One region of the Thermaerobacter sp. PB12/4term genome, then DNA from elsewhere that is predicted to be linked to it. Evidence: predicted binding sites of a transcription regulator. Region 1 holds the regulator's gene; the other holds the start of a gene.

Region 1 (8,561 bases):
CTGCGGCTTCTCATCGATGGTATCTATTCGATGGTATCTATGCAGCAGAGCGCCGGCCATCGCCTGCCGGGGGCCCGGCCCGGAGAGCATCGCGGCCTTCGCCGGCCCATCCCGCGGCGGCCCAGCGGGCCTAACCCAGATCGCCCAGCACGTGCAGCACCAGGCCGGCCACCAGGACCCCCGCCGTCTCGGTGCGCAGGATGCGGGGCCCCAGGGTGACCACCCGGGCGCCGGCCCGCCGGGCAGCCTCGACCTCCCCGGCGTCCCAGCCGCCCTCCGGCCCCACCAGGATCAGCACCCGCCGGCCGGCGGCCGGGCGTCCCCAGGCAGCGGCCGCGGCCTGCAGCTCCTCCCGCAGGCCCCGGGCCTCCTCTTCCTCCCAGGGCATGAGGATCAGGTCCCATGCCTCCCCCCGGGAGAGCAGCCCGTCCAGAGAACAGGGCGGTTCGACCTGCGGCACGGCGGAGCGCTGGGACTGGCGGGCCGCTTCCCGGGCGATGCGCTGCCAGCGCTGGACCCGCTGGGCGGCGCCTGCCTCCCCGGGGCGGCTCACCGAGCGGGCGGCCAGGACGGGCACGAAGCGGGCGACCCCCACCTCCGTGCCGTGCCGTACCACCTCTTCCATTTTTGGTCCCTTGGGCAGGCCCTGTCCCAGGGTGACGGTGACGGGCGGCTCGCTGGAGGGCAGCTCTTCCCGGGCCTCCAGTTGAGGCGGGGAGCCCGGCGCCAGCCGGCCCAGCCACCGCCGGCCGGCGGGCGTGACGGCCACCACGGGATCGCCGGGACGGCGGCGCAGGACGCGCAGCAGGTGGTGGGCGTCGTCGGCAGCCAGAGGCGCCGCGGCACCAGGGGCCAGCTCGCGGTCGACAAAGACGTGGGGGACGAACATGCCCTTTCCTTCCGCCTTCCCGCTCCTACTGCGCCCCGGAGGGCGAACCGGCCGGCGTCCCGTCAATCTTTTCTGGCGCCGTGGCGCCGGGCCGCCGCAGCCGCCAGGCCTCCCAGCCCTCCGCCCGGCGCCGCTCCTCCAGCTGCCAGCCGCGGTCGTGGCAGCGTTCTTCCAGGGCGGCCGTGCCGGCCGCGCCCTCCAGCAGCCCCGAAAGGATGATGGTGCCGCCCGGCCGGGTCAGGGCATCCAGGTCGTCCACCATGCCGGCCAGCACCTCGGCGGTGATGTTGGCCACGGTCAAGGCGGCGGGCAGGTGGCCGGCCCACCCGGCGGGTGGCGCCTGGCGAAGGCCGGCCGGCGTCGCGCAAGCCAGGCCGATCCGCTCCGCGACCCCGTTGGCCGCGGCGTTCTCCCCGGCCACCCGCACGGCCACCGGGTCGATGTCGATGGCCAGCACCCGGGGGGCACCCAGCCGAGCGGCGGCGATGGCCAGGATGCCCGACCCCGTGCCCACGTCCAGCACGCTATCCCGGAGGGAAGCGGGCTCCGGGCCTGCTGCCGGCGCGCCGGCGGCACCCGCGGCATGGGACGGGGCCGCCGGACCGGCGGGGGCTTCCTGGCTCCCGTCTCCCCCCGGCGGCACCAGCACCTCCTCCAGCAGCTCCAGCGCCAGGCGGGTGGAGGCATGCTGCCCCGTGCCAAAGGCCATCCCCGGATCCAGAACCAGGGGCAGCCGGGGACCCGGGTCCACCTGATCCCGCAGCCAGCCGGGGACCACCAGGAGGTGCCGGCCCACGGGCAAGGGCTTGAAGTAGGCCTTCCAGGCATCCGCCCATTCGGCCTCGTCCCGGGCCCGTACCGCCGGCGCCCAGGGCCCGACGGCCGGGAAGACCTGCCGCACCCGCCGCCAGCGCTCCCCCAGCTGCCGGTACCGCTCCTCGAAGCCCTCCTCGGGCAGGTATGCCCGCAGGCGCACGCCACCGTCGCGATCTTCCCAGATCAGGCCGGAGCCCGCGATCTCCACCAGGGCAGCGGCGGCGGCCTCGGCCGCCTGGGCGGGCACGTCGATCACCATCTCCAGCCAGCGCACCGGCAACCCCCCGTCTGGTCCTGCCTACAGGTTGAAGGCGTCCCGCATGCGCTGGAACAGGCCGCGTTCGTCCGATACGGTCTCGCCCCGCAGCCGGGCCAGCTCCAGCAAAAGCTCCCGTTCCCGGTCGGAAAGCCGCCGCGGGATCTCCACCCGCACCCGGACCAGCTGGTCGCCCCGGCCGGTCCCCCTCAGCCGCGGCATGCCCTTGCCCTTGAGCCGGATCACCTCGCCGGGCTGGGTGCCGGGCGGCACCAGCAGCTCCTCTTCGCCGTCCAGGGTGGGGACCCGCAGCCGGGCGCCCAGGGCGGCCTGCGCCATGCCGACGGCCACCTCGGCCACGATGTCGTCGCCCTCCCGCCGGAAGACGGGATGGGGCTTGATGCGGATGCGCACGTACAGGTCACCCGGCGGGCCGCCGCGGCGCCCGGGCTGCCCCTGACCCCGCAGGCGCAGGCGCATGCCGTCGTCGACCCCGGCCGGGATGTCGATCTCCAGGGTGCGGCGCTGGGGCACCTCGCCCCGGCCGCCGCAGGCCCGGCACGCCGCCGCCGCCAGCCGGCCCGCCCCGCCGCAGCGCGGGCAGGTCTGGACGGTGACGAACTGGCCGAAGGGCGTGGTCCGGGCGGTACGCACCTGCCCGCTGCCGCCGCACTGGGGGCAGCTCACCAGCCGGCCGCCCTCGGCGCCCGTGCCGCGGCAGGAGGCGCATTCTTCCGGCCGCTCGACCCGGATCTCCCGGCGGCCGCCGCGGGCGGCCTCTTCCAGGGTGAGCTCCAGCTCCATCTCCAGGTCGGTACCCCGCGCGGGACCGCCCCGCCGGGCCGCCCGCCCGCCGCCGAAGACCGCGTCGAACAGGTCGCCGAGGCCGAAGTTGCCGAAGCCGTCAAAGTCACCGAAGCCGCCGAAGGGACCGAAGCCGCCGCCCGGGCCGCCGGCGGTGCCGAAGCCACCGGCGCCGCCCGGCCAGCCGCCGGCCGCCGGCCCCTCGGCGGTACCGAAGCGGTCGTAGGCCGCTCGCTTCTCGGGGTCGCTCAGGACCTGGTACGCCTCGTTGATCTCCTTGAACCGGCGCTCTGCCTCGGGGTCGCCGGGGTTGGCGTCCGGGTGGTAGCGGCGGGCCAGCCGCCGGTAGGCTTTTTTGATCTCCTCCTGGGAGGCGTCCCGGGACACGCCCAGGATCGCGTAGTAGTCCTTTGCCACGCCGCACCTCCTCCCTCACCGGGCAGGCGCCCGGGCCGGTGCCCCGTCCGGCCGGGAAGCCACACCGCCCCTACCCCGGCCCGGCCCCCAGCCGGCTCCATGGCCTGGGGCGAAAGCCGGCTGCAGCGGCCCCCGGCGGCTGTTCAGTCGCCGCCGGTACCGGTCCGCTCGTCGTCCCTGGACCGGAAGCCCGTGTCGTACACATCGCCCGCCGCGCCGGTGCCGCTGGTCGCCCCGCCGCCCGAACCGGCCCCGTCGCCGGCTGCCGCGGCGCCGCTGCCGGTCGCGGCCGCCTGCTGCTCGTAGATGCGCCGGCCCACCTCCAGCACCGCCTCGGAGAGCTCCTCCGCCCGGCGCCGGATGGTGCTGAGGTCGTCGCCCTGAGCGACCTCTTCCAGCGCCTTGATGCGCTCCTCGATGCGCTGCTTGAGGGCCTCGTCCAGCTTGCCCTCGTTGTCCTTGAGGGTCTTGCGCGCCTGGTAGAGCATGCCGTCCGCCTGGTTGCGCGCCTCGATGAGCTCCTTGCGCTTGCGGTCCTCTTCGGCGTGCTGCTCGGCTTCCCTGATCATCCGCTGGATCTCGTCCTCGGACAGGCCGCCCTGGGACTGGATGGTGATCTTCTGCTCGCGGCCCGTGCCCAGGTCCTTGGCCCGCACGTGGACGATGCCGTTGACGTCGATGTCAAAGGTCACCTCGATCTGCGGCACGCCCCGCGGCGCCGGCGGGATCCCGTCCAGGATGAACCGGCCCAGGGTCTTGTTGTCCCGGGCCAGGGGCCGCTCGCCCTGGACCACGTGGATCTCCACCCGGGTCTGCCCGTCGGCGGCGGTGGAGAAGATCTTCGACTTGGAGGTGGGGATGGCGGTGTTGCGCGGGATCATGGGCTCCACCACGCCGCCCAGCACCTCCACGCCCAGGGTCAGCGGCGTCACGTCGACCAGCACCAGGTCCTTGACCTCGCCGGCCAGCACCCCGGCCTGGATGGCGGCGCCCATGGCCACCACCTCGTCGGGGTTGACGCCCTTGTGGGGCTCCTTGCCGAAGAACTCCCGGATGGCCCGCTGCACCGCGGGGATGCGGGTGGAGCCGCCCACCAGGATGATCTTGTCGATGTCCCCGGGCTTCAGACCGGCGTCCTCCAGGGCACGGCGCGTCGGCCCCATGGTGGCCTCCACCAGGTCCGCCGTCAGCTCCTCGAACTTGGCCCGGGTCAGGGTCATGTCCAGGTGCTTGGGGCCGCTGGCGTCGGCCGTGATGAAGGGCAGGTTGATGTTGGTGCTCAGGGTCGACGACAGCTCGATCTTGGCCTTCTCCGCCGCCTCCTTGAGCCGCTGCAGCGCCATGCGATCCTGGCGCAGATCGATGCCGTGCTCCTTCTTGAACTCCTCGGCCAGCCAGTCGATGATCCGCTGGTCGAAGTCGTCGCCGCCCAGGTGGTTGTTGCCGCTGGTGGCCCGGACCTCGAAGACGCCGTCCCCCAGCTCCAGGATGGACACGTCGAAGGTGCCGCCGCCCAGGTCGAAGACCAGGATCTTCTGGTCTTCCTCCTTGTCCAGGCCGTAGGCCAGGGCGGCCGCCGTGGGCTCGTTGATGATGCGCAGCACCTCGAGGCCGGCGATGCGGCCGGCGTTCTTGGTCGCCTGGCGCTGGGCGTCGTTGAAGTAGGCGGGAACGGTGATCACCGCCTGGGTCACCGGCTCGCCCAGGTAGGCCTCGGCGTCCTGCTTGAGCTTGCGCAGGATCATGGCCGAGATCTCCTCGGGGGAGTAGAGCTTGCCGTCCACCTCCACCCGGGCGTCCCCGTTGGGCCCTTCCACCACCTTGTACGGCACCCGCCCGGCCTCGTCCCGCACCTCGGCGAAGCGCCGCCCCATGAAGCGCTTGATGGAGAAGATGGTCCGCTCGGGGTTGGTCACGGCCTGCCGCTTGGCCACCTGGCCCACCAGCAGCTCGCCGCCCTTGGACCAGCCCACCACGGAAGGAGTCAGGCGGCTCCCCTCGGCGTTGGTGATCACCGTGGGCTCGCCGCCCTCCAGCACCGCCACCACGGAGTTGGTGGTGCCCAGGTCGATGCCCACCACCTTGCCCATGCTACGTCGCCTCCTCCAGCACTCAACCTGCGACCGGTGCCCCGGCTCAGGTTCATCCGGACGAACCGGCCGTCCCCGCGCCCGGGGCCGGCCCCGGCGGCGCCACGGCCACCTTCACCATGGCCGGGCGCAGGGTTCGTCCCCGGTACAGGTAGCCCTTCCGGAACACTTCGATGACGGTCCCGTCGGGATGCTCGGCCGTTTCCTCCCGCGCCACCGCCTCGTGCCGGTAGGGGTCGAAGGGCTGCCCCTGGGCCGCGATGGGTTCCACCCCGGCCTGGCGCAGCACCTCGAGGAACTGCCGGTGGACCATGGCGACCCCCTGCACCACCGGGTGGTCGTCCTCGCCGGCGGCCGCCAGGGCCCGCTCCAGGTTGTCGACCACCGGCAGCAGCGCGCGGGCCAGCTCGGCCTCCGCCTCCTGCCGCCACCGGGACTGCTCTTCCATCATGCGCCGGCGGTAGTTGGTGAAGTCGGCCTGCAGCCGGCGCAGCTGATCCAGGGTCTCCTGGGCCTGCCGCCGGGCCGCCTCGGCCTCCGCCCGGGCCGCAGCAGCCTCGGCCCGCGCCGCCTCGGCTTCCGCCCGGGCCTGATCCAGCTGGCGCCGCGCATCGGCCAGGGCCGCCTCGGCCGCACCCAGGTCCCCCGCCGGCTCGCCCGCGGAGCCGGGGCCAGATTCACCGGACCCTTCCGGCACTGCGTCGAGCCCGGCCGCAGGGCCGCCCGCGGCGTCCCGGCCGGCCGCCTCGACCTCCAGGCTCCCGCCCGGGGCCCCACCGGCAGCGGCCGTCCCGGCCCGGGGCTCGCCGCCGGACTCGCCCGCGGCGGCCCCGCGGGCCTCAGGGACCGGATGACCCGCGCCCCCTGGAGTATTCGTCACCGCCTCACCCGTCACGATGGGCCCTGCCTCCTTCCCAGCGCCCCGCACCGGTCCCGGGTCCCGGACAAAAAAGCCCCGCCACCGGCTGGCAGGGACAAGCTTTCCCGTCCGGCGGCGGGCCCGGTCACCGAACCGACCGCTCGAGGGCTTCGGTCAGCAGCTGGGCCAGCAGCTCCATCAAGCTGGTGATCCGAGGGTAGTGCATCCGCTTGGGGCCGAGCACGGCAATGCGACCGGCCACCTCGCCACCAAGACGGTACGTGGCGCTGACCACGCTGCAGTCGTACAGATCGGGGTACGGATTCTCGTGTCCGATGGTGATGACCAGCTCGTCGTTCCCCTGCCGGCCCAGCAGGTCCCGCACCAGCTCCTGCCGCTCCACCAGCCCCAGCACGGCCTGGGCCCGCTCCAGGTCCTGGAACTCCGGCTGGCGGAACAGGCGGCGCGTGCCCATGACGAAGACCGGGTGGTCGTCGTCCGAGGCCGAAGGCCGCAAGGCCTCCAGCGCCACCTCCAGCAGCGCCCCGCAGGCCGCCAGCTCGTCGTAGAGCTCGCGCAGCACCGTGTGCCCCACCCGGTCCAGGGTCAGGCCGGCCAGGCGCCGGGTCAGGGCCGCCGAGATGCGCTGCAGGTCCGCCTCGCTGGCGGGCTCGGGCAGCTCCAGAAGCCGCTGCTGGACCAGCCCCTCGTCGGTCACCAGGACCAGCACCGCGCGCCGCTCGCTGAGGGGGAGCACCTGCAGGTGCCGGAAGGTCACGGGCTCCACCCGCGGAGCCTCGACCAGAGCCAGGCAGTCCGTGGCCTCGCTGAGGACCTGGGCCGTCTGCCGCAGCAGGCGACCCACCTGGTCGACCCGCTCGGCGTAAAGCCGGCGCAGGCGTTCGACCAGCTCCGGCGGCGGGACCACGGCCTCCATCAGCATGTCGACGAAGAAGCGGTACCCGCGGTCCGACGGGATGCGCCCGGCCGAGGTGTGGGGTTGCTCGAGGAAACCCATCTCCTCCAGATCCGCCATCTCGTTGCGGATGGTGGCCGGGCTGACCCCCAGCCCGTACTTGCGGGCAAGGGTCCGGGAGCCCACGGGCTCCGCCGTGTCGACGTAGTCTTCCACCACCGCTTTGAGGACCTGCTGCTTGCGCCGGTCCATGGTGATTCCCCCCTCGGCTCCGGACCCCGCTTCCCCACCGGGAACCTGCACCTGCCGCAAGCCGGCGGACCCGGGACCCTTCCAGCCCCGGGCTTGCCGCGGCCAACAGGGCCGGCAGGCTGCCCGCCGGCCCGGCGCCCGAGGCCGGACCGGCGGCCGCGACCCGCGCCGCCCGGCGGGCCCTCTCCGGAGACCGAGTCGACGCCCGCTACCGGAGCCGGCTGCCGCCTGCCCGATGGCCTCACGGACCCGGAGCCGGCGCCCGGATGCGGGCCGGTTAGCACTCGATATCAGAGAGTGCTAATGATCCTCTTAACAAGGTAGCACCGGCGGCGCTGCCCGTCAACGGGACTGGTCCGCGCCGACGAACTCGGCCAGCACGCTGTTGGCCACGGGCACCGCCTGAAGGCTGAGGCGCAGGTGCCCTCCCTCCCGCAGGAGCCAGCCCCCGGCCAGCAACCGGGCCACCGCCTCCGGGAAGGCTTCGGCCGGGGTCAGGCCGAACCGCCGGGCGAAGCAAGCCTCCTCAACCCCCTCGGCCAGGCGCAGCCCCAGGATCATGGTCTCCTCCATCGCCTGGCGCCGGCCGACGGGTTCCCGCAGGTCGACGGCCGGCTCGCCTTGCTCCAGGCTGGCGGCGTAGGCCAGGGGGTGCAGCCGGTTGCGCCGGCGCTCCCCCTGCCAGCAAGACCAGGCGCCGGGCCCCGCCCCCAGATAGGAGCCGTTCAGCCAGTAGACCCGGTTGTGGACCGACTCCCGCCCCGGCCGGGCGAAGTTCGAGATCTCATACCGGACGAACCCGGCCGCGCCCAGCACCTCGTACGCCCGGTCGAACATGGCCCGCTCCGCGTCCTCCCCCGGCAGGTCCAGAAGGCCGGCCTCCCAGCGGCGGTGGAAGGGCGTGCCCGGGTGCAGCTCCAGGCCGTAGCAGGAGACGTGCTCGGGCTCCAGCGCCACCACGGCCCGGAGGGATTCCTCCCACTGGGCCAGGGTTTGCCCGGGCAGGCCGAAGATCAAGTCGACGTTCACGTTGTCGAACCCGGCCCGCCGCACCCGGGCGTAGGTCGCCTGAAAGTCCGCCCAGGTGTGGTCTCGGCCGATGGCCTGGAGCAGCTCGTCCTGCACCGCCTGCAGCCCCAGGCTCAGCCGGGTGACCCCGCCGCCGCGCAGGGCCCGCAGCCGGCCTTCGTCCAGCGTGCCGGGATTGCACTCCACGGTGATCTCCGCCCCGGGGGCCAGGGCGAAGCGGCGGTGCACCGCCT
Region 2 (8,561 bases), 490 kb from region 1:
TCGGGGTGGAACTGGACCCCCAGCCAGCGGCCGCCGCCTCCCTCCACCGCGGCAAAGGGCGAGGCGGCCGTGCGGGCAAGGACGGTGAAGCCCGGCGGCAGCGTTTCCACCCGGTCGCCGTGGCTCATCCACACTTCCAGGCGCGGCCCCAGGCCGGCCAGCAGGCGGCCGGGTTCCTCCACCTCCAGGGTCGCCGGGCCGTACTCCCGCTCTTCCGCGCGGGCCACGCGCCCGCCCAGCTGGTGGACCATGAGCTGCATGCCGTAGCAGATGCCCAGAACGGGCACCCCGGCATGCCACAGGCCGGGATCGCACTGGGGGGCACCGGGCTCGTAGACGCTCGCCGGACCGCCGGAAAGGATCACGCCCCGCGGCCGGTGGCGCAGGATCTGGGCCAGCGGCGCGTTGTGGGGCAGGACCTCCGAGTACACCCCCAGCTCCCGCACCCGGCGGGCGATGAGGTGGCCGTACTGGGAGCCGAAGTCCAGGATCACCACCCGCTCGGCGGGTTCGGCCGGGGAAAGGGGGGAACGGGCATCGGACATGGTCCCATCGCTCCTTTTCATTGACGGCATGATACCATGGTCCGGCCCGAAGCCGGTCCCCCCTGAAACGCCGGTCCCCCCTGAAAGAGCACGCCGCGGGGTTCCACCCCGCGGCGTGCTGTGTTCCGGGAAGGGTGCCGCGCGCCAGCGGCTTGCGGCCACCCTATCGGGCCGGTCCCTTCGTGGCGACCGGATCAGAAGTCCATGTCGCCCATGCTGCCGCCAGCCGCTTCCTTCTTGTCCTCGGGCAGGTCGGCCACCAGGGACTCGGTGGTCAGCACCATGGCAGCGATGCTGGCGGCGTTCTGCAGCGCCGAACGGGTCACCTTGGCCGGGTCGACGATACCCCGGGCGAACATGTCGCCGTACTCGCCCGTCAGGGCATCGAAGCCCTCGTTGTCGGGCAGCTGCTTGACCCGCTCGACCACCACGGAGCCCTCCAGGCCGGCGTTGGTCGCGATCTGGCGCAGGGGCTCCTCCAGGGCGCGGCGGACGATCTCGATGCCCATCCGCTCGTCTTCGTTGCGGGCCTCCACCTTGTCCAGCGCCTTGATGGCGTGCACCAGCGTGGAGCCGCCACCGGGGACGATGCCCTCCTCCACCGCCGCCCGGGTGGCGGAGAGGGCGTCCTCGATGCGGTACTTCTTCTCCTTCAGCTCCACCTCGGTGGCCGCGCCGACCTTGATCACGGCCACGCCGCCCGCCAGCTTGGCCAGCCGCTCCTGCAGCTTCTCGCGGTCGAAGTCCGAGGTGGTCTCCTCGATCTGCCGCTTGATGACGTTGATGCGGGCCTTGATCTTCTGCGGATCGCCGGCGCCTTCGACGATGGTCGTGTTCTCCTTCTCCACGACCACCTTCTTGGCGCGGCCGAACATGTCGGGGGTGACGTTCTCCAGCTTGATGCCCAGGTCTTCGGAGACCACCTGGCCGCCCGTGAGGATGGCGATGTCCTCCAGCATGGCCTTGCGCCGGTCGCCGAAGCCGGGCGCCTTCACCGCGCAGGACTGCAGGGTGCCGCGGATCTTGTTGACCACCAGGGTGGCCAGGGCCTCGCCCTCCACGTCCTCGGCGATGATCAGCAGCGGCTTGCCCCGCTCCACCACCCGCTGCAGGACGGGGAGCAGGTCGTTGACCGAGGAGATCTTGCGGTCGGTGATCAGGATGAAGGGATCCTCCAGGACGGCCTCCATGGCCTCCGGGTCGGTGACGAAGTACGGCGACAGGTAGCCCCGGTCGAACTGCATGCCCTCCACGACCTCCACGGTCGTGTCCAGGGTCTTGCTCTCCTCGACCGTGATGACGCCGTCCTTGCCGACCTTCTCCATGGCGTCGGCGATCATCTTGCCGATCTCTTCGTCGTTGGCGGAGATGGAGGCCACCTGCTGGGTCGCCGACTTGGTCTCCACGGGCTTGGCGATCCGCTTGATCTCCTCCACCACGGCGGCGACCGCCTTCTCGATGCCCCGCTTGACCAGGATCGGGTTGGCGCCGGCGGCCACCACCTTCATGCCCTCGCGGACCATGGCCTGGCCCAGCACGATGGCGGTGGTGGTACCGTCACCCGCCACGTCGTTGGTCTTGGTCGCCACCTCGGTCAGGAGCTTGGCGCCCATGTTCTCGAAGGGGTCCTTGAGTTCGATCTCCCGCGCGATGGTCACGCCGTCGTTGGTGATGGTGGGGGAGCCGAACTTCTTCTCCAGGACCACGTTGCGGCCCTTGGGCCCCAGCGTGATCTTGACGGCGTTGGCGACGGTGTTCAGCCCCTTTTCGAGGCTGCGCCGCGCCTGCTCGTTGAAGACCAGCTGCTTCGGCATGCCGCTTCCCCTCCTCGGTTACTGAACGATGGCCAGAATGTCCCGCTCGCTGAGGATCAGCAGCTCCTCGTCATCCAGCTTGACCTCGGTGCCGGCGTACTTGGAGAAGATGACCCGGTCACCTTCCTTGACCTCCAGGGGCACCTTCTGGCCATTCTCGAGGATGCGGCCCGTGCCCACGGCCAGGACCTCACCCTGCTGGGGCTTCTCCTTGGCCGTGTCCGGCAGGATGATCCCGCCCTTGGTCCGCTCCTCTTCCTCCAGCACCTTGACGACCACCCGGTCGCCGAGAGGGCGCAGCTTCACCGAAACGGTCCCTCCCTTGGGCTGCGGCTGAACGCTCACCGCCGTGCACCTCCCTGAAAGGATGCAGGTTGGTTCCGGGGCGCCCGGCCACAGCGATTGGATGATGGGTTGCAGGATGACCGGCCGGCGGGCCGGCGGGCCGGAGCCCCCGGGCCGCTGGACGCCTGTCCTGTTAGCACTCCCTTCCGGAGAGTGCTAAGCCACCGACTATGGTAAGGCGGCCAAAAACGGTCGTCAAGCCCCGATTTGGCCGCCGCTCCCAACTCGGCCGCTTATCCTGTTCCCGCGCGAGGGGCGCTTTATGCGTGGCCGGTCAGGCATGGCCGGATGGTGCGCCTGAGGGCGGGGGCGGGAGAGGGTGGCCCGGAGCGTCGTGACCGCCCCCCTGCAGGATGGCCACGGCATGGGCCAGCAAGGGTTCCAGCGCTGCCAGGCATTCGGCCACCCCCCGGGGGCTGCCCGGCAGGTTGACGATCAGGGTGCGGCCCAGGATGCCCGCCACCCCCCGGGAAAGGTAGGCCATGGGGTTGGCCGCGCCCGTGGCGGACCGCATCCGCTCGGGCAGCCCGGGCACCAGGCGCTCCACCACGTCCAGGGTGGCTTCCGGCGTGACGTCCCGGGGACCCAGGCCGGTGCCGCCGGTGGTGAAGATGATGTCCGCCCGCCCGGCCGCCGCCCGCAGCCAGCGGGCGATGGCGTCCCGGTCGTCGGGCACGACACCGCGGTCCACCACCACCGCCCCGCCCTCGGCAGCCCAGCGGGCCAGGTACTCGCCGCTGTCATCCCGGCGCCAGCCCTGGCTCACCCCGTCGCTCACGGTCAGGATCGCCACCCGCACGGCCTTCACCTTCCCTTCCGGTCGTCCGGTTTGCGGGTCTGCGGGGCCCCGGGGGCAGGGGTTTCCGTCATGGCTGCGGGCCCGGGGGCCCCACCGGCTCGCCCAGGTCCTCCCAGGCCGGCTCGTCCGGGCGGGTGTACTCGCCGCTGCGCCCGCCGGTCTTGCGCACCAGGCGGACGGCCTCGATCACCATGCCCCGGTCCAGGGCCTTGCACATGTCGATCAGGGTCAGGGCGGCCACGGTGACCGCCGTCAGGGCTTCCATCTCGACCCCCGTGCGCGCTGCGGTGCGGGCGGTGGCCTGGATCTCCACGCCCTCGGCGCTGAGCCGGAAGTCGACGGCCACGGCATCAAGAGGCAGGGGATGACACAGGGGAATCAGCCGGCCGGTCTCCTTGGCCGCCAGGATGCCCGCCACCCGGGCCACGGCCCAGACGTCCCCCTTGGGCACGTCGCCCGCGCGCAGGCGGGCCAGGGTGGCCGGCGCCATGCGCACCCGGCCCCGGGCCACGGCCTCGCGGAGGGTGACGGGCTTGCCGCTGGTGTCCACCATCCGGGCCCGGCCCGTCCCGTCCAGGTGGGTCCATTCCTGGGACCCTGCCGCAAGGCCTGACCCGGTCCCTCCGGCGCCGGCCGGCGCCCCGGCCCGGCCGGGGCCGGGTTCCGCTCCCTGCCCGGCCGGCAAGGGCTCCCTCACCAGGGGATCACCTCCACCTGCGCACCCGCCGGCAGGCCCTCGATCTCCAGGGGCAGGTGGACCAGCCCCTGGGCCCCCGTGAGGGCCGAGATCAGGCCGGACTTGCGGGGCTGGGGCCGGGCACCGTACTCGCCCCCGCGCCAGATCAGGGCCACGGGTACGTACTCTTCCCGGCCCGGCGGCCGGCGCAGGGCCGTCTCCAGGCGCGCCCGGATGCGGGGGCCGGGACCGGGCTCGGGTGCAAGCCCCAGCCAGCGCTGGATCAGCGGCCGCACCAGCAGCCGGTAGACCACCAGCGCCGAGACGGGATTGCCGGGAAGGCCAAACACCGGCTTGCGCCCCGCCATGGCGAAGAGGGTGGGCTTGCCCGGCTTGAGGGCGATGCCGTGGAGGATCACCCCGGGCGGCTCCAGCTCGGCGGCCAGCTCGGCCGTCAGGTCGCGCTCGCCCACGGAGCTGCCGCCCGAGATCAGCACCAGGTCGGCAGCCGCCAGGGCGGCCCCCAGGGCCTGACGGAAGGCGTCCGGCTCGTCCCGCACGTAGACGGGGTCGAGGGGTTCGGCGCCATCCTGGCGCAGAGCGGCGACCAGGGCCACCCCGTTGATGTCCCGGATCTGGCCGGGTGCGGGCACCTGGCCGGGAGGGACCACCTCGTCGCCGGTCAGCAGCAGGGCGACCCGGGGTCCCCGGGCCACGGTCAGGCGGGTGACACCCGCGCCCGCCAGGGCGCCCAGCTCCGCGGGCCCCAGCCGGCGCCCGGCCGGCAACAGGGCCAGGCCGGCGGCGGCGTCCTCGCCCCGGGCGATGACGTTGTCGCCGGGGCCGGCAAAGCGGTGAACCAGCAGCCACGGTCCCTCCCGGGTGGTGTGCTCGAACATGACCACGCAATCGGCGCCCGGCGGCAGCATCCCGCCCGTCGGCACGGCCACGGCCTGGCCGGGTTCCACCGTCACCCGGGCGGGCTGGCCCGCCAGCACCCGGCCCGCCACCTGCAGGCGGGCCGGCCGGCCGGGCTCCACGCCCCGCAGGTCCTGGCTGCGCACGGCGTATCCGTCGACGGTCGACCGGTGAAAGCCCGGTACGTCCTCGGGGGCGTAGACGGGCTTGGCCAGCACCCGGCCCAGGGCCGCGGCCAGGGGCACCTCTTCCGTCGCCAGGGACGGCCGGCCCGCCGCCGCCAGGATCCGCTGGAGGGCCTCGGCCACCGTAGGGAGCCCGGCGCTGGGGAAGGGCGCCCGGAAGCCAGCCCCCGGCAGGCCGGTGTCCCGCGGGGACGCCGGCGCCGGCGAACCTCCCGGATCCCGGACCGGTTCCTGGGATGCGGTACCGGCCGCGCTTGCCGCCCCCGCGGGCGCCGGGGCCTGGGCCTCCGCGGCACGGGCCGCGGCTTCCGGTTCGTGGCCTGGTTCGGGTTCGTACCCCGCCACGGCGGCACCTCCCTGGGCGCGGGTCTTGCGGCCCGGGACGTCCCAGACCGCCTTCACGCCCGCTGGCGTTCCATGGTCTACCTCGGCCTGTGTCCTGTTCGCAGCTGTCGGCAGCCGGCCGCTATCCTCCCAGCCGGCGGCTCGCCCCCGGGGCTGCGGCTGGCCCCTACCGCGTTCCCCGCAGGCCGTTGCTGCTCCTTGCGGCGTCCGGTGCCGGCCGCCTCCTGGTGTACGCGCTTGCCCGGCGGCCGGCCGCGGCCCGGGCCACCCGCGACAGGGGCCGGGGCCATGGCGGGCCGGCGCGGCGACTGGCCGCAAGCGGGCGCCCGGGCGGGCCCCGTGACCGGTCGAGCGGCCCCGTGACCGCGGGATCGGCGATGGCGGGCCGCCGCCTTGACCGGCCGGGCGCCCGGGCCTCAGGGATCCACCCGGATCAGGGTGGCCTCGCCCTGGCCGCCGCCGCTGCAGATGGTGGCGATGCCGTACCCGCCGCCCCGGCGGCGCAGCTCGTAGGCCAGGGTCAGGAGGATGCGGGCGCCGCTGGCGCCGATGGGGTGCCCCAGGGCCACGGCCCCGCCGTTGACGTTCACCTTCTCCGGGTCCCAGTCGCCCAGCTTCATGGTGGTCAGGGCCACGGCGGCAAAGGCCTCGTTGACCTCAAAGAGGGTGATGTCGTCCCGGCGCAGGCCCGCCTTCTGGAGAGCCCGCTCGGCGGCGTAATAGGGCACGGTGTGCAGGTAGGGCGGGTCCAGCGAGGCCTGCCCCTGGCTGACGATGGTGGCCAGGGGCTTGAGGCCCAGGGCCCGGGCCCGCTCGGCCTCCATGAGGACCAGGGCGGCGGCGCCGTCGTTGATGCCCGGGGCGTTGCCCGCCGTCACCGTGCCGTCCTTCTCGAACGCCGGGGGCAGGGCGGCCAGCTTCTCGTAACTGGTGTCCCGGCGCGGCGCCTCGTCGGCCTCCACCCGGGTCACCTGGCCCTTGCGCCCCGGCACCTCCACGGGGACGATCTCCTCCGCCAGCCGCCCCGCGTCCATGGCCGCCACGGCCCGCTGGTGGCTGCGCAGCGCCCAGCGGTCCTGCTCCTCCCGCGTGATGCCGTACTCCGCCGCCACCCGGCTGCCGTACACGCCCATGTGGCAGCCGCCGAAGGCGCAGAGCAAGCCGTCGGTGAGCAGGGCATCCTCCAGCTCGCCGTGGCCCATGCGGGCGCCCCAACGGGCCTGGCGCACCAGGTACGGCGCCTGGCTCATGCTCTCCATGCCGCCCGCCACCACCACGGCCGCATCCCCGGCCCGGATCAGGGCATCCGCCAGGTTCACGGCCCGCAGGCTGGAGGCGCAGACCTTGTTGATGGTGTCCGAGGGCACCGTCACCGGCAACCCCGCCTTGACCGCCGCCTGGCGCGACGGAATCTGGCCCGCCCCCGCCTGGACGACCATGCCCATCAGGACGTAGTCCACCTGGTCGCCGGCAACCCCGGCCCGTTCCAGGGCCGCCCGGATCGCCACGGCGCCCAGTTCGACCGCCGGGACGTCCTTCAAGGCCCCGCCGAACTTGCCGAAGGGCGTCCGTGCCCCGTCGATGATCACGGTTTGCTTCACCGAACTCTCCCCCCGCACGGCCGGCCGATGGGGCAAACCCGGGGCGATGCCCCGCCCCCAAGGACGCCGCCGGCGAACCCGCCGGGGCGACCGGGCCGGCCTCTACCGGGCAGTTCGGGTTGCAAGGGCCCGTTCCCTGCGTCGTGCCGTCCTCGGGCAAAGCCCCTTGAGCGCTGCCCGCGCCCAGTACCGCCCGCACCCAGCACCGGTCAGCTTCCCCCGGCGGGCGCCCTCCCTGCACGGCCGTCGCGCGGAAGCCCCGGCGGAGCAGCCCCTGCGGCCCGCCGCTCCCGGGACCGCCTACCGCAAGGTCAGCCGCCGGGTGCCGCCGTGGGGGCCAGCACCTGGGCGCGTACCGTTCCCACCAGGTAGAGGCTGCCGCAGACCAGCACGGGCTGGCCCGGTCCTGCTTCCTGCAGGGCCCGCTCCAGGGCCGCCAGAGGCTCCCGCTGGATGGCCACCGGCACCCCACGTCCGGCCAGCGCCCCGGCCAGCCGCTCCGCCCGGGCGGCCCGGGGCGAGGGGGGTTCCGTCACCACCGCCCGCGCCGCCACCGGGGCGATAGCTGCCGCCGCCTGTTCCACGTCCTTGTCGTCCAGCATGCCGGCCACCAGCACCACCCGGCGATCGGGCCAGAGGGCCGCCACCGTCCGGGCCAGGGCCGCCATGCCGGCCGGGTTGTGGGCCCCATCCAGCCAGATCTCCCGGCCCCGCCACCGGACCCGCTCCATGCGGCCGGGCCAGCGCGCAGCGGCCAGGCCGCGTTCCACCGCCTCCCGGGTCACCGGCAGGCCCCGTTCCGTCGCGGCGGCGGCCAGCAGCGCCGTCACCGCCACCGCGGCATTCGCCACCTGGTGCGGTCCGGCCAGGGTCAGGGGCAGCCGGTCCCAGCGGGCGGGGGCCGGGGCCGGCCCCCGGTAGTCCCAGCAGGACCCGTCCGGACCCGCCGAACGCAGCCGGTAGGTGGCCACGGCCGCCTGCCCGCCCTGGTCCCGCGGATCCCGCGCCTCCAGCGCCGCCTCCTCGGGACGCACCTCCCACAACGGCGCCCCCAGGGCCGCCGCCTCCCGGCGCAGGACTGCCAGGGCCGCCGGATCCAGGGCGCCCGTCACCAGAGGGACACCGGGCCGGGCGATGCCCACCTTGTCGTAGGCGATGGCTTCCACCGTGGGCCCCAGCCGGTCGGTGTGGTCCAGGGCCACGTTGGTGACCACCGCCACCACCGGCCGCGGCACCGTGTTGGTGGCGTCATGGCGGCCGCCCAGCCCCACCTCCAGCACCACGGCGTCGGGCCGCCGCGCCTGGACCAGCAGGAAGAACACGGCCGTCGCCA

The links. Region 1 encodes HrcA, which represses chaperone genes, less so after heat shock. Its sites were predicted from a motif close to TGTTAGCACTCNNNNNNNNNGAGTGCTAACA; they were not measured.
Region 2: a site for HrcA is predicted at 2,836-2,866, ahead of groES (co-chaperone GroES). Genes of this name have one in related genera too.

Annotation. Positions count from the first base shown of each region.
Region 1 is NZ_CP048407.1:2,607,579-2,616,139, forward strand. Features, by position in the region: gene DYI95_RS10870 (16S rRNA (uracil(1498)-N(3))-methyltransferase) at 131-889, opposite strand; gene DYI95_RS10875 (50S ribosomal protein L11 methyltransferase) at 915-1,979, opposite strand; gene dnaJ (molecular chaperone DnaJ) at 2,004-3,182, opposite strand; gene dnaK (molecular chaperone DnaK) at 3,326-5,272, opposite strand; gene grpE (nucleotide exchange factor GrpE) at 5,325-6,167, opposite strand; gene hrcA (heat-inducible transcriptional repressor HrcA) at 6,277-7,299, opposite strand; gene hemW (radical SAM family heme chaperone HemW) at 7,642-8,561, opposite strand, start outside.
Region 2 is NZ_CP048407.1:276,687-285,247, reverse strand. Features, by position in the region: gene guaA (glutamine-hydrolyzing GMP synthase) at 1-545, opposite strand, end outside; gene groL (chaperonin GroEL) at 740-2,359, opposite strand; gene groES (co-chaperone GroES) at 2,378-2,704, opposite strand; gene DYI95_RS01220 (molybdenum cofactor biosynthesis protein B) at 2,979-3,503, opposite strand; gene moaC (cyclic pyranopterin monophosphate synthase MoaC) at 3,571-4,200, opposite strand; gene glp (gephyrin-like molybdotransferase Glp) at 4,197-5,627, opposite strand; gene DYI95_RS01205 (acetyl-CoA C-acetyltransferase) at 6,044-7,228, opposite strand; gene DYI95_RS01200 (folylpolyglutamate synthase/dihydrofolate synthase family protein) at 7,540-8,561, opposite strand, start outside.